DNA from 2 places in the Kribbella sp. NPDC049227 genome. Region 2 is predicted to be linked to the other one. Evidence: riboswitches for the same ligand, from Rfam matches in the RefSeq annotation. Region 2 holds a riboswitch; the other holds the start of a gene.
The links. Region 2 has a riboswitch for glycine ahead of gcvP (aminomethyl-transferring glycine dehydrogenase). Riboswitches for the same ligand answer to the same signal wherever they lie in the genome.

Region 1 (5,492 bases), on a different contig from region 2:
TCGATCGCCACGGCCACGGATCCACAGGCACACTCCGCCGCGGTCCCGGTCTGGGTCCCCGCACCGGGCTACGGCTCCTCGAAGGCCGCTCTCAACATGCTCACCGTCCAGTACGCGCGGCAACTGCCGGAACTGCGGATCAACACGGTCGACCCCGGCTACACCGCGACCGATTTCAACGGGCACAGCGGCGACCAGACGGTCGAGCAGGGAGCGGAGATCATCGTCCGGCTGGCCCAGATCGGCCCGGACGGACCGACCGGTGAGTATCTGAGCCTGACCGGGACCGTGCCGTGGTGATCAGCATTCGATGACGTTGACGGCCAGGCCGCCGCGGGACGTCTCCTTGTACTTGATCTTCATGTCGGCGCCGGTCTCGCGCATCGTCTTGATCACCTTGTCGAGGGTGACCACGTGCACCCCGTCGCCGTGCATCCCCATCCGGGCCGCGTTGATCGCCTTCACCGACGCCATCGCATTCCGCTCGATGCACGGGATCTGCACCAGGCCGCCGACCGGGTCGCAGGTCAGGCCGAGGTTGTGCTCCATCGCGATCTCGGCCGCGTTCTCGACCTGCTGCGGCGTACCGCCGAGGACCTCGCACAGCCCGGCCGCCGCCATCGAGCAGGCCGAGCCGACCTCGCCCTGGCAGCCGACCTCGGCGCCGGAGATCGACGCGTTCTCCTTGTACAGCACGCCGATCGCGCCGGCGGTGAGCAGGAACCGGACCGCGCCGTCGTCGGTCGCCCCCGGCACGAACCGGCGGTAGTAGTGCAGTACGGCCGGGATGATGCCCGCGGCGCCGTTCGTCGGCGCGGTGACGATCCGCCCGCCGGACGCGTTCTGCTCGTTCACCGCGAGGGCGAACAGGTTGACCCAGTCCATCACCTTGAGCGGATCCACCGACCACGGGTCGCGGCTCAGTTTCTGGTGCAGCGCGTGCGCCCGCCGCGGCACCTTCAGGCCGCCGGGCAGGATGCCCTCGGTCTCACAGCCCTCGCGGACGCAGTCCTGCATCACCTGCCAGATGTGCAGCAGGCCGTCGTGGATCTCGGTCTCGGTCCGCCAGGCCAGCTCGTTGGCGAGCATCACCTCGCTGATCGGCAACTGCGACTCGCGGCACCGCTCGAGCAGCTCGGCGCCGGTCGTGAACGGGTACTTCAGCGGGGTCGTGTCCGGCACGATCCGGTCCCCGGCCGCCGCGTTCTCGTCGACCACGAACCCGCCGCCGACCGAGTAGTACGTACGCTCCCGCAGTACGCCGCCGTCCGCGGACCGGGCCACGAACGTCATCCCGTTCGGGTGGTACGGCAGCACCTTGCGCCGGTGCATCACCAGGTGTGCGTTCTCGTCGAACGTGATCTCGTGGGTGCCGGCCAGCAGCAACCGGCCGCGCTCGCGGATCGTCTCGACGCGTGCGTCGACCGAGTGGGTGACAACGGTCTCGGGGTCCTCGGCCTCGAGACCGAGCAGGACCGCCTTGTTGCTGCCGTGGCCGTGGCCGGTCACGCCCAGCGAACCGAACAGCTGGGCCTCGACGGTCGCGGTGGCAGCCAGCAGGCCGGCATCGGCCAGGCCGAGTGCGAAGGTGCGGGCGGCTCGCATCGGTCCCACGGTGTGGGAGCTCGACGGGCCGATCCCGATACTGAACAGGTCGAAGACGCTGATCGCCATCGTGTGGAGGTTCCTTCCGGTCGCCGTTGACCGTTTGGTGTCCTCCCCGCTCTGTCAGACGTCCGGGGACGTCTTCCAGAGGTGCCTCGCCCGTGCGGTGAAGGTGCCTGAGAGATTCTTGGGGAGAGTTGCTCCTACGGCGCCCGGGTCGTGCCCGGGTCTCTCCCGCACGGGTTCATGCGGCTGTTGAGTTAGCTGACGCCCTGGACGGTACGGCGGTGTCCCGGCCGTCGTCAATCCGGCCGGTGCGCACCGCCCAGATCTCGAAGAACCAGGTGAACAGCGGCGGAACACTGGCCGCCAGCGCGAGCAGCGTGACCGGCCAGGACCAGCGCAACGGGCCACGCACCAGCAGCACGGTGAGCACGTACACGATGAAGATGCCGCCGTGGATCGGGCCGAAGATCTTCACCCCGAGCTCGTTGTCGGACAGCACGTATTTGAACAGCATTCCGATCAGCAGACCGGTCCAGGAGATCGCCTCGGCGATCGCCACCGTGCGGAACCAGGTCGCGTGCTTCTTCGTGCCGGCCGGGGCGGCAACAGTCGTCTCGGTCATCGACCCGACCCTAACAAGTCCCCCAAGCCGCGCCCGGGGTGTGTCGAGGGCTGCTCCCCGATGTGCGTAGGCAAACGGTTGCTGAGGATCGAGGGAGTTCCCCAGACAGGAGATTCCCCTGATGACAGCCAGACAAGTGCTCAGGACCACCGCGTGGGGTGTGGTCCTGGGATTCGCCGCGGCGGGTCTGACCGCGGTGCCCGCGCCGGCCGAGGTACCCAAGCCGGTGACAGTGCAGTGGTCCGACTGCAAGCCCGAGGGCAAGGACGATCCCGAGGAAGTGAAGGGATCGCAGTGCGCGACCTTGCAGGTGCCGGTGGACTGGCATCACCCGGACGGACCGACGTTCGGCCTCGCGATCGCCCGGCGTACTGCGAAGTCCCCGAGCGACCGGGTCGGCGTACTGATGTGGGGCCCGGGTGGTCCCGGTGACTCGGGCGTCGACCGGATCAAGACCGGCATGTTCCGGTTCAGCGAGGACCTGCAGGACCGGTTCGACATCGTGAGCTTCGATCCGCGGGGGGTGGCTCGCAGCAACCCGGTGAAGTGCACGGCCGCACTGCTGGCCCAGCAGCCGTCGCCGATCATCAAAAGCGCCACGGCGTTCCGCGTCACCATCGCCTACAACAAGCAGCTCGCGACCGACTGCCGCGAGCACACCGGGCCGGTGTACGACCACATCGACACCTGGCAGACGGTGCGCGACGTCGACGCGATCCGCACGGCGCTCGGAGAGTCGGCGATCTCGTTCCACGGCAGCTCGTACGGCACCGTGCTCGGCGGGCAGTACGCCGAGACGTACCCGGGCCGGGTGCGCGCGATGGTGCTGGAGAGCGTGGCCGACCACAGCGCGGCGTCGGCGAAGGAGTTCGTCGACGACCAGGCCGAGGCGGCCCAGGACTCGTTCTCGGAGTTCGTGAAATGGTGCGACTCGGCAACGACCTGTGCCCTGCACGGGCGCGACATCCACGCCCTGTGGACGGACCTCCTGGCCCGTGCCGACCGTGGCGAGGTGCCGGACCCACAGCACCCGGACGTCGCGACCACACCGTTCAACCTGAGCTTCTACGTGTTCCGCCAGCTCTACGACCCGGAGTGGCGAGCGCTCGCGGACACCTTGAAGCAGCTCGACGCCAGCGCGCCGCCGACCGCGCAGCCGCCGATCCCGCCCGGACTGGCATCGAACCCGCTGGCCGTGTTCTGCCAGGACTGGAACCTGCAGGTCAGCGACTACAAGGAGTACGCCGGTCTTCTCGCCCGGCTGGCACGGAACAACCCGGACATGCGGTACCCAGGTCAGCTGATGGCCGTGTCGATGTGCCTCGGACAGCCGCCGGCCACCAATCCGCAGCATCGGTTGAAGGTGCACGGCCTGGATACTCCGGTCCTGCTCGCGAACGCGATCCACGATCCGGCCACCGGCTACAACTGGGCGAAGAGCGTGGCACGCCAACTGGGTAACGACGGCAGGCTGCTGACCTACGAGGGTTGGGGCCACGGCAGCTACACGACCAGTCCGTGCGTGCAGTCGACGATCGACGACTACCTGATCGCACGCGAGGTCCCGAAGCGCGGCCGCAGCTGTCCCGCCGTACCACCGGTGGGCTGAGACGAGTCCGGGCCGGCGCTCCCAACTAGCGCCGGCCCGGGGTTCCTGCGTGGACTCAGACCGGTACGCCGGTCACATCGAGTACACGGTTGATCTCGTCGCCGCGGACCATGCGGCCCGCGAGCAGGCGAAGTTCGGCGCAGGCGGATTCGAGGGCCTGCGTCTGGGATCGGCAGTTGTCGACGTACCAGAAAGGATCGTCGGGCTGCGGATCATCGGCGTCGTCGATGTCGGCGTACCAGCGTTGATCGCCGCAGTGAACTACGCGCACTCGTAGGTTCATGACGTGCTCCCCGTGCCCCAGGATTCTGGGTCCCCCACGGCCCCAGTCGGGGCCGCCTCGGCCGGGCGCGTGGTACGCGGCCCCCCACTGCCACGCGCCGAGCCGAGTTCGACCCTCCCCCGCTCCCTACATCGTTGCCGAGGGCCTCAGTGTTACTGCTTGTGATGGGTAATTTTCCGGAGTCGACCGGTCACCGCGCGTCGAGGTGGGACCGCGTCCACTTCTCCAGGCCGTCGGTGGTGATCGGAAGGTCCTTGGTGAGGATCTCGAGCCGGTCGGAGTGGACCACGACGTTGTCCTCGATCCGGATTCCGATACCGCGCAGTTCCGGCGGCACGGTCTCGTCGTTCGGGTGGAAGTAGAGCCCAGGCTCGACCGCTAGCGCCATCCCGGCCTCGATGTCGCCGGCGAAGTACGCCTCCGGACGCGAAGCGTCACAATCGTGGACGTCGAGGCCGATGTAGTGGCCCGTCCCGCACACGATGAAACGGCGGTGCTGCTGCCCGTCCGGGCCGAGCAGTTCGTCGATCGAGACGTCGAGCAGCCCCCAGTCGCGCAGCCCTTCGGCCAGCACCCGCATCGCCTCGTACTGGAAGGCGCGGTACGGCGCTCCGACCTTGACGGCGTCGAGTGACGCCAACTGGGCCTTGTGCACCAGGTCGTGCACCTGCCGCTGGGCCGCGGTGTACTCGCCGGTGGCCGGGAACGTCCGGGTCACGTCGGCCGTGTAGAGCGTCCGGGTCTCGACGCCGGCGTCCAGCAGGATCACGTCGCCCTCGTTCACCGGGCCGTCGTTGCGGACCCAGTGCAGCACCGGCGCATGATTGCCAGCAGCAACGATCGAGGCGTACCCGACGCCGTTGCCCGCGGTCCGCGCGCGCCGGTCGAAGGTCCCCTGCAGCCACCGCTCCCCGCCGCCCCGGATCGCCTCCGGCAGCTCACGCGCCACGTCGCCGAACGCGAGCACGCTGGCCGCGACGGCCTCCCGCAGCTGGTCCAGCTCCCAGTCGTCCTTGATCCGGCGCAGCTCCGCCAGCGTCTGGCGCAGCGAGTTCCCGTCCGTCGGGGAGGTCCGGACCAAAGCGTCCAGCATCGGCTCGACGCCGGGCACCGACAGCATGAACGGCACCGCGCCGCGCACGCCCTGGGGCAGCTCCTCGATCGGGCGGCAGGGGATCTGCAGCGCGTCCGACCAGTCCTTCAGCCCGGGCACCGGCCCGATCCACAGCTCACCGTCGCGCGCGTTGGCGAAGAAGTCGGCCTCGTCCGGCCCAGCGGTCTCGCGCAGGTACAGCGTCGCCTCGCCGTCGGCCGACAGCACCAGTACGGCGCCTTCGGCCTGGCAACCGGTGAGCCAGACGAAGTCG
Region 2 (5,492 bases):
ATGATGAACTCGCGGCCCGGCGCCGCGCACGCATGACCGGCTGAGACCCTTCCTTCATCCTGTGCGCCCACTCACCGCTGATTCACTGCGCGGTGTGTGGGCGACTCTGTTGTTGCCCCTCAACGCGGACGACTCCATCGACTTCGCGCGCCTGCAGGCCCAAGTCGACGTCCTGGGCGCCAGTCCGTTGGACGGCTTGTATGCGCACGGCACGGCGGGCGAGTTCCACACGCTGACCGAGGACGAGTTCGATCGGATCAACGAGCTGCTCGCGGGAGCGGCCAAGCCGTTCCAGATCGGCGCGAGCCACCCGTCCGCCCAGCTGCAGTTGGATCGCGTACGTCGAGCCGCCGCGCTGGCACCCGGTGCGATCCAGGTGATCCTGCCCGACTGGCTGCCCTTGAACGACCGGGAGGCGCTCGACTTCCTCCGCCGCGTCGCGGACACCGCCGGTGACGTGCCGCTCGTTCTTTACAACCCACCGCACGCGAAGACCCCCGTGCGTCCAGAGCTGCTGACGTCGCTGGCCGCCGCCGTGCCGGGTCTGATCGGTCTGAAGACCGCGGGTGGGGACAAGGCATGGTTCGAGCAGGCGCTGAAGTCCGGCATGTCCATCTTCGTGCCAGGGCACTTCCTCGCGACCATGTCGCTACTCGGTGCGCACGGCAGCTACTCGAACGTCGCGGCGCTCTCGCCCAACGGCTCGGTGGAGCACGCCCGCGACCTGGACGTCGAACGCCGGATCGGCGAGTTCTTCGGGCAGCACGTCGTACCGCTGCAGAAGGCGGGGTTGTCGAACCCGGCACTGGACAAGTTCCTTGCCGCGGTCGGGGACTGGGCGGACGTCGGTACGCGGGTTCGCTGGCCGATGGTGTCGGCGACCCAGGAGCAGGTCAACGCAGCCCGGCCGGCCGCCAGGCGACTGCTGCCCGAACTCTTCGCGGATTCCTGGTAGCCTCGGGACAGCCGTTCACAGCACTCGGGAGAGACCCGTGCGATCGGGCGCCGAAGGGGCAATTCCTCCCCGGAACCTCTCAGGCCCATGGACCGAGTGTCACAGGCGACTCTGAAGCGTGCGCTGCTCGGCGTGACAGAGGGGGAGGCGACCGGAAGCACTGTCAGCAACGGAGCCTCTTGATGAACAACTCACCCCAGATCTCTGCGGCGTTCGCCGACCGGCACATCGGACCACGGCCGGACGAGGTCGCCCGGATGGTGGAGCTGCTCGGGTACGACGACGTCGACGCGCTCGTGGACGCCGCCGTACCGGAGTCGATCCGGTCCACCGAGGCGCTCCGGCTGCCCGAACCGGCCTCCGAGGTCGACGCGCTGACCGAACTCCGTCAGCTCGCCGCCCGCAACACCGTGGCCACCTCGATGATCGGCCAGGGGTACTACGGCACCTTCACCCCGTCGGTGATCGTCCGCCGCCTGGTCGAGAACCCGGCCTGGTACACCGCGTACACGCCGTACCAGCCGGAGATCTCCCAGGGCCGGCTCGAGGCGCTGCTGAACTTCCAGACCGTGGTGTCCGACCTGACCGGCCTGCCGACCGCGAACGCGTCGCTGCTGGACGAGGGGACCGCGGCCGCCGAGGCGATGACACTGGCCCACCGGTCGAACAAGAAGAGCAAGTCCGACCGCTTCCTGGTCGACGCTGACTGCTTCGACCAGACCATCGCCGTCGTGCGGACCCGGGCCGAGGCGCTCGGCATCGAGGTCGTCGTCGCGGACACCACCGACGGTCTGCCGGACGGCGACTTCTTCGGTTTCCTGGTGCAGTACCCGGGCGCCGGCGGTGTGGTCCGCGACCTGAAGCCGCTGATCTCCGCCGCGCACGAGCGCGAGACCCTGGTGGCGGTCGCCTCCGATCTGCTCGCGCTGACGTTGCTGGAGGCACCGGGTGAGGCCGGCGCCGACATCGTGATCGGCTCGTCCCAGCGCTTCGGCGTACCGCTGTTCTACGGCGGTCCGCACGCCGGCTTCATGTCCGTCCGCGCCGGTCTCGAGCGGTCGTTGCCCGGTCGCCTGGTCGGTGTCTCCGTCGACGCCGACGGCGCACCGGCGTACCGGCTGGCGTTGCAGACCCGGGAGCAGCACATCCGCCGCGAGAAGGCGACCTCCAACATCTGTACGGCGCAGGTCCTGCTCGCCGTGGTCGCGTCGATGTACGCCGTCTACCACGGGCCGGACGGCCTGAAGGCGATCGCCGACCGTGTCCACGAGTACGCGGGCAAGCTGGCCGCCTCGCTGCGCGCCGGTGGCGTGGAGGTTGTCCACGGCACCTTCTTCGACACCGTGCTCGCGCGCGTCCCCGGTCGAGCCGCCGACGTGGTCGACGCCGCCCGGCAGAACGGGATCTGGCTGCGCCTCGTCGACGCGGACCACGTCGGCATCACCTGCGACGAGAAGACCGACGTCGCCGCGGTGACCCGGGTCTGCGTGTCCTTCGGCGTCCGGTACGACGCTTCCGCCGAGGCGGCCGGTCTGCCCGAGGCGGTTCGCCGTACGACGGAGTACCTGACGCACCCGGTGTTCAACACGCACCGGTCCGAGACGGCGATGCTGCGGTACCTGCGCAAGCTGTCCGACTACGACTACGCGCTCGACCGCGGCATGATCCCGCTCGGCTCGTGCACGATGAAGCTGAACGCGACCACCGAGATGGAGCCGGTCACCTGGCCGGAGTTCGCCGATCTGCACCCGTTCGCGCCGATCGAGGACGCGGCCGGGTACGTGAAGCTGATCAGTCAGTTGGAGCGCTGGCTGGCCGAGGTCACCGGCTACGCGAAGGTCTCGATCCAGCCGAACGCCGGCTCTCAGGGTGAGCTGGCCGGTCTGCTCGCGATCCGCGGGTACCACCGCGCGCAGGGCGATCAGGACCGCAACGTCTGCCTGATCCCGGCCAGTGCGCACGGCACCAACGCCGCCTCCGCGGTGATGGCCGGCATGAAGGTGGTCGTTGTCAAGGGCAACGACGACGGCACGATCGACCTGTCCGACCTGCGGGCGAAGGCGTCCGAGCACGCGTCGAAGCTTGCGGCCATCATGATCACGTACCCCTCGACGCACGGGGTCTACGAGGAGAGCGTTCGCGAGGTCTGCCAGATCGTTCACGACCACGGCGGCCAGGTGTACGTCGACGGCGCGAACCTGAACGCGCTCCTCGGCCTGGCGAAGCCCGGTGAGTTCGGCGGCGACGTCAGCCACCTGAACCTGCACAAGACGTTCTGCATCCCGCACGGCGGTGGTGGTCCGGGTGTCGGCCCGGTGGCCGTGGCCGCGCACCTGGCGCCGTACCTGCCGAACCACCCGCTGCTGGACGAGGCCGGTCCGGACTCCGGTGTCGGCCCGATCAGCGCGGCGCCGTTCGGTTCGGCCGGCGTACTGGCGATCTCGTGGGCCTACATCCGGATGATGGGTGCCGAGGGTCTGACCGCCGCGACCAAGGCCGCCGTACTGACGGCGAACTACGTGGCGAAGCGGCTCGAGGGTGCCTTCCCGGTGCTCTACACCGGCGAGAACGGCCTGGTCGCGCACGAGTGCATCCTGGATCTGCGGCCGATGACCAAGGAGACCGGGATCAGCGTCGACGACGTCGCGAAGCGGCTGATCGACTACGGCTTCCACGCACCGACCATGTCGTTCCCGGTCGCGGGCACGCTGATGGTGGAGCCCACCGAGTCCGAGGACCTCGGCGAACTCGACCGGTTCTGCGACGCGATGATCGCGATCCGGCACGAGATCGACCGCGTTGCGGCGGGGGAGTGGCCAGCCGGTGACAACCCGCTGGTGAACTCGCCGCACACCGCCGAGTCGGTGATCAACGACAAGTGGGACCACGCCTACACCCGCGAGGAGGCGGCGTTCCCGCGCTCGGTCGACCGGACCTCGAAGTACTGGCCGCCCGTCCGCCGCATCGACGGCGCCTACGGCGACCGCAACCTCATCTGCTCCTGCCCCGCCCCGGAGGCCTTTGAGTGACTTCCGTTCGTCCTGTTACCGCCGACGCTCTGTACGCCGAGATCGCCGCTGCGCAGAGCGAATGGAAGTTGCCCTCGGTCAACGCGGGGGTGGTGCGTGACGGTGCACTGGTGTGGACCGGGTCGCGCGGGAGGTTCGCGACGGCGGACGGTGGTGCGCCCGGTCCGGATGTGCAGTATCGGATCGGGTCGATCACCAAGACGCTGACGGCGATCCTGGTGATGCAGTGCCGCGACGACGGGCTGCTCGCGCTGAACGATGCCGTGGGCAAGCATCTGCCGGGGATCGCGTTCGGCGACCGGACCGTGCGGCACCTGCTCGCGCACTCGGGCGGCATGAACGCCGAGCCGGAAGGTCCTTGGTGGGAACGCAATCCGGGGGTCTCGTTCGATGAGCTGACGGCGGCGATGGATGAGTCCCAGGCGGTAGGCCCGGCCGATCGCCGGCATCACTACTCGAACCTCGGCTACGCCTTGCTCGGTGAGATGGTGGCCCGGCTGCGGGGCGAGCCCTGGCTTCAACTGGTGCAGTCCCGCATCCTCGATCCGCTGGAGCTGCGGCGTACGTCGTACTTCCCGTCGGGTCCGGCCGCCCAGGGTTTCTCCGTGCATCCGTTCAGTGGGCGGCTGCTGGAGGAGCCCGCTCACGACTCCGGGGCGATGGCGCCGGCCGGGCAGTTGTGGAGCACGATCGAGGATCTGGCGAAGTACGCGATGTTCTGGATCGACCCCGTGCACGAGATCCTCAGCCGCGACACGGTCGAGGAGATGGCGTCACCCGCAGCCTCGGACCCACGCGAGAAACTGACCGCTTCCTACGGTTTGGGTCTCCGGCTGATTGCCGACGATCCGCAACTGTTCATCGGGCACACCGGCTCGATGCCCGGCTTCCTCGCCGGGCTGTTCGTCGACCGGACCCGCCGAGTGGGTGCGGTGACGTTGGGCAACGCGACGTACGGCCGTGTCGCATCCCTGCCACCGGACCTCGTGCGCATCCTCGTCACCCACGAACCGGTCCTGCCGCAGGAATGGATGCCCGAGCCGTCGCTCATCCAGGGCGATGACCTGCTGGGCCACTGGTACTGGGGCAACACCCCACTCACGATCTCCGTCTCGGCAGGCATCCTCACCATGACCGGCGGCCTGACCACCCGGCTGTCCCCACTGGCCCGCGACCTCTACCAAGGCCGCGACGGCTACCTGGCCGGCGAAACGCTCCGAGTCCATCGCGAGGGCTCCCGCATCACCCACCTCACCGTCGCCACCTTCACCCTCACCCGCAACCCCTACGGCGCCTGAGGGATCGTCAGGGTGTAGACGCCTGGCTTCGGTCGGCTGTGCAGTTCGTCCTCCAACCGGCGGGCCTCGTCGTGGCGGCCTAGTGCACGGAGGGTTTGGATCACCGTCTGGAGTGCGGGTGTCGTTCGGCGGACGGTCAGGGCCTCCTGGTACGCCGCCAGTGCCTCCTCGAGTCGGTGGGCCGCCCGGAGGTCGTCCCTCAGCAGACCG

Region 1: another riboswitch for glycine. It lies ahead of ACGFH6_RS06400 (L-serine ammonia-lyase); the one in region 2 lies ahead of gcvP (aminomethyl-transferring glycine dehydrogenase).

What each region holds. Positions count from the first base shown of each region.
Region 1 is NZ_JBICST010000001.1:1,283,425-1,288,916, forward strand. Features, by position in the region: gene ACGFH6_RS06395 (SDR family oxidoreductase) at 1-300, shown strand, start outside; gene ACGFH6_RS06400 (L-serine ammonia-lyase) at 301-1,674, opposite strand; glycine riboswitch at 1,760-1,852, opposite strand; gene ACGFH6_RS06405 (DUF3817 domain-containing protein) at 1,850-2,233, opposite strand; gene ACGFH6_RS06410 (alpha/beta hydrolase) at 2,355-3,842, shown strand; gene ACGFH6_RS06415 (hypothetical protein) at 3,892-4,119, shown strand; gene ACGFH6_RS06420 (aminopeptidase P family protein) at 4,316-5,492, opposite strand, start outside.
Region 2 is NZ_JBICST010000003.1:870,698-876,189, forward strand. Features, by position in the region: gene ACGFH6_RS16365 (MerR family transcriptional regulator) at 1-44, shown strand, start outside; gene ACGFH6_RS16370 (dihydrodipicolinate synthase family protein) at 95-955, shown strand; glycine riboswitch at 971-1,060, shown strand; gene gcvP (aminomethyl-transferring glycine dehydrogenase) at 1,138-3,984, shown strand; gene ACGFH6_RS16380 (serine hydrolase domain-containing protein) at 3,981-5,282, shown strand; gene ACGFH6_RS16385 (hypothetical protein) at 5,270-5,492, opposite strand, start outside.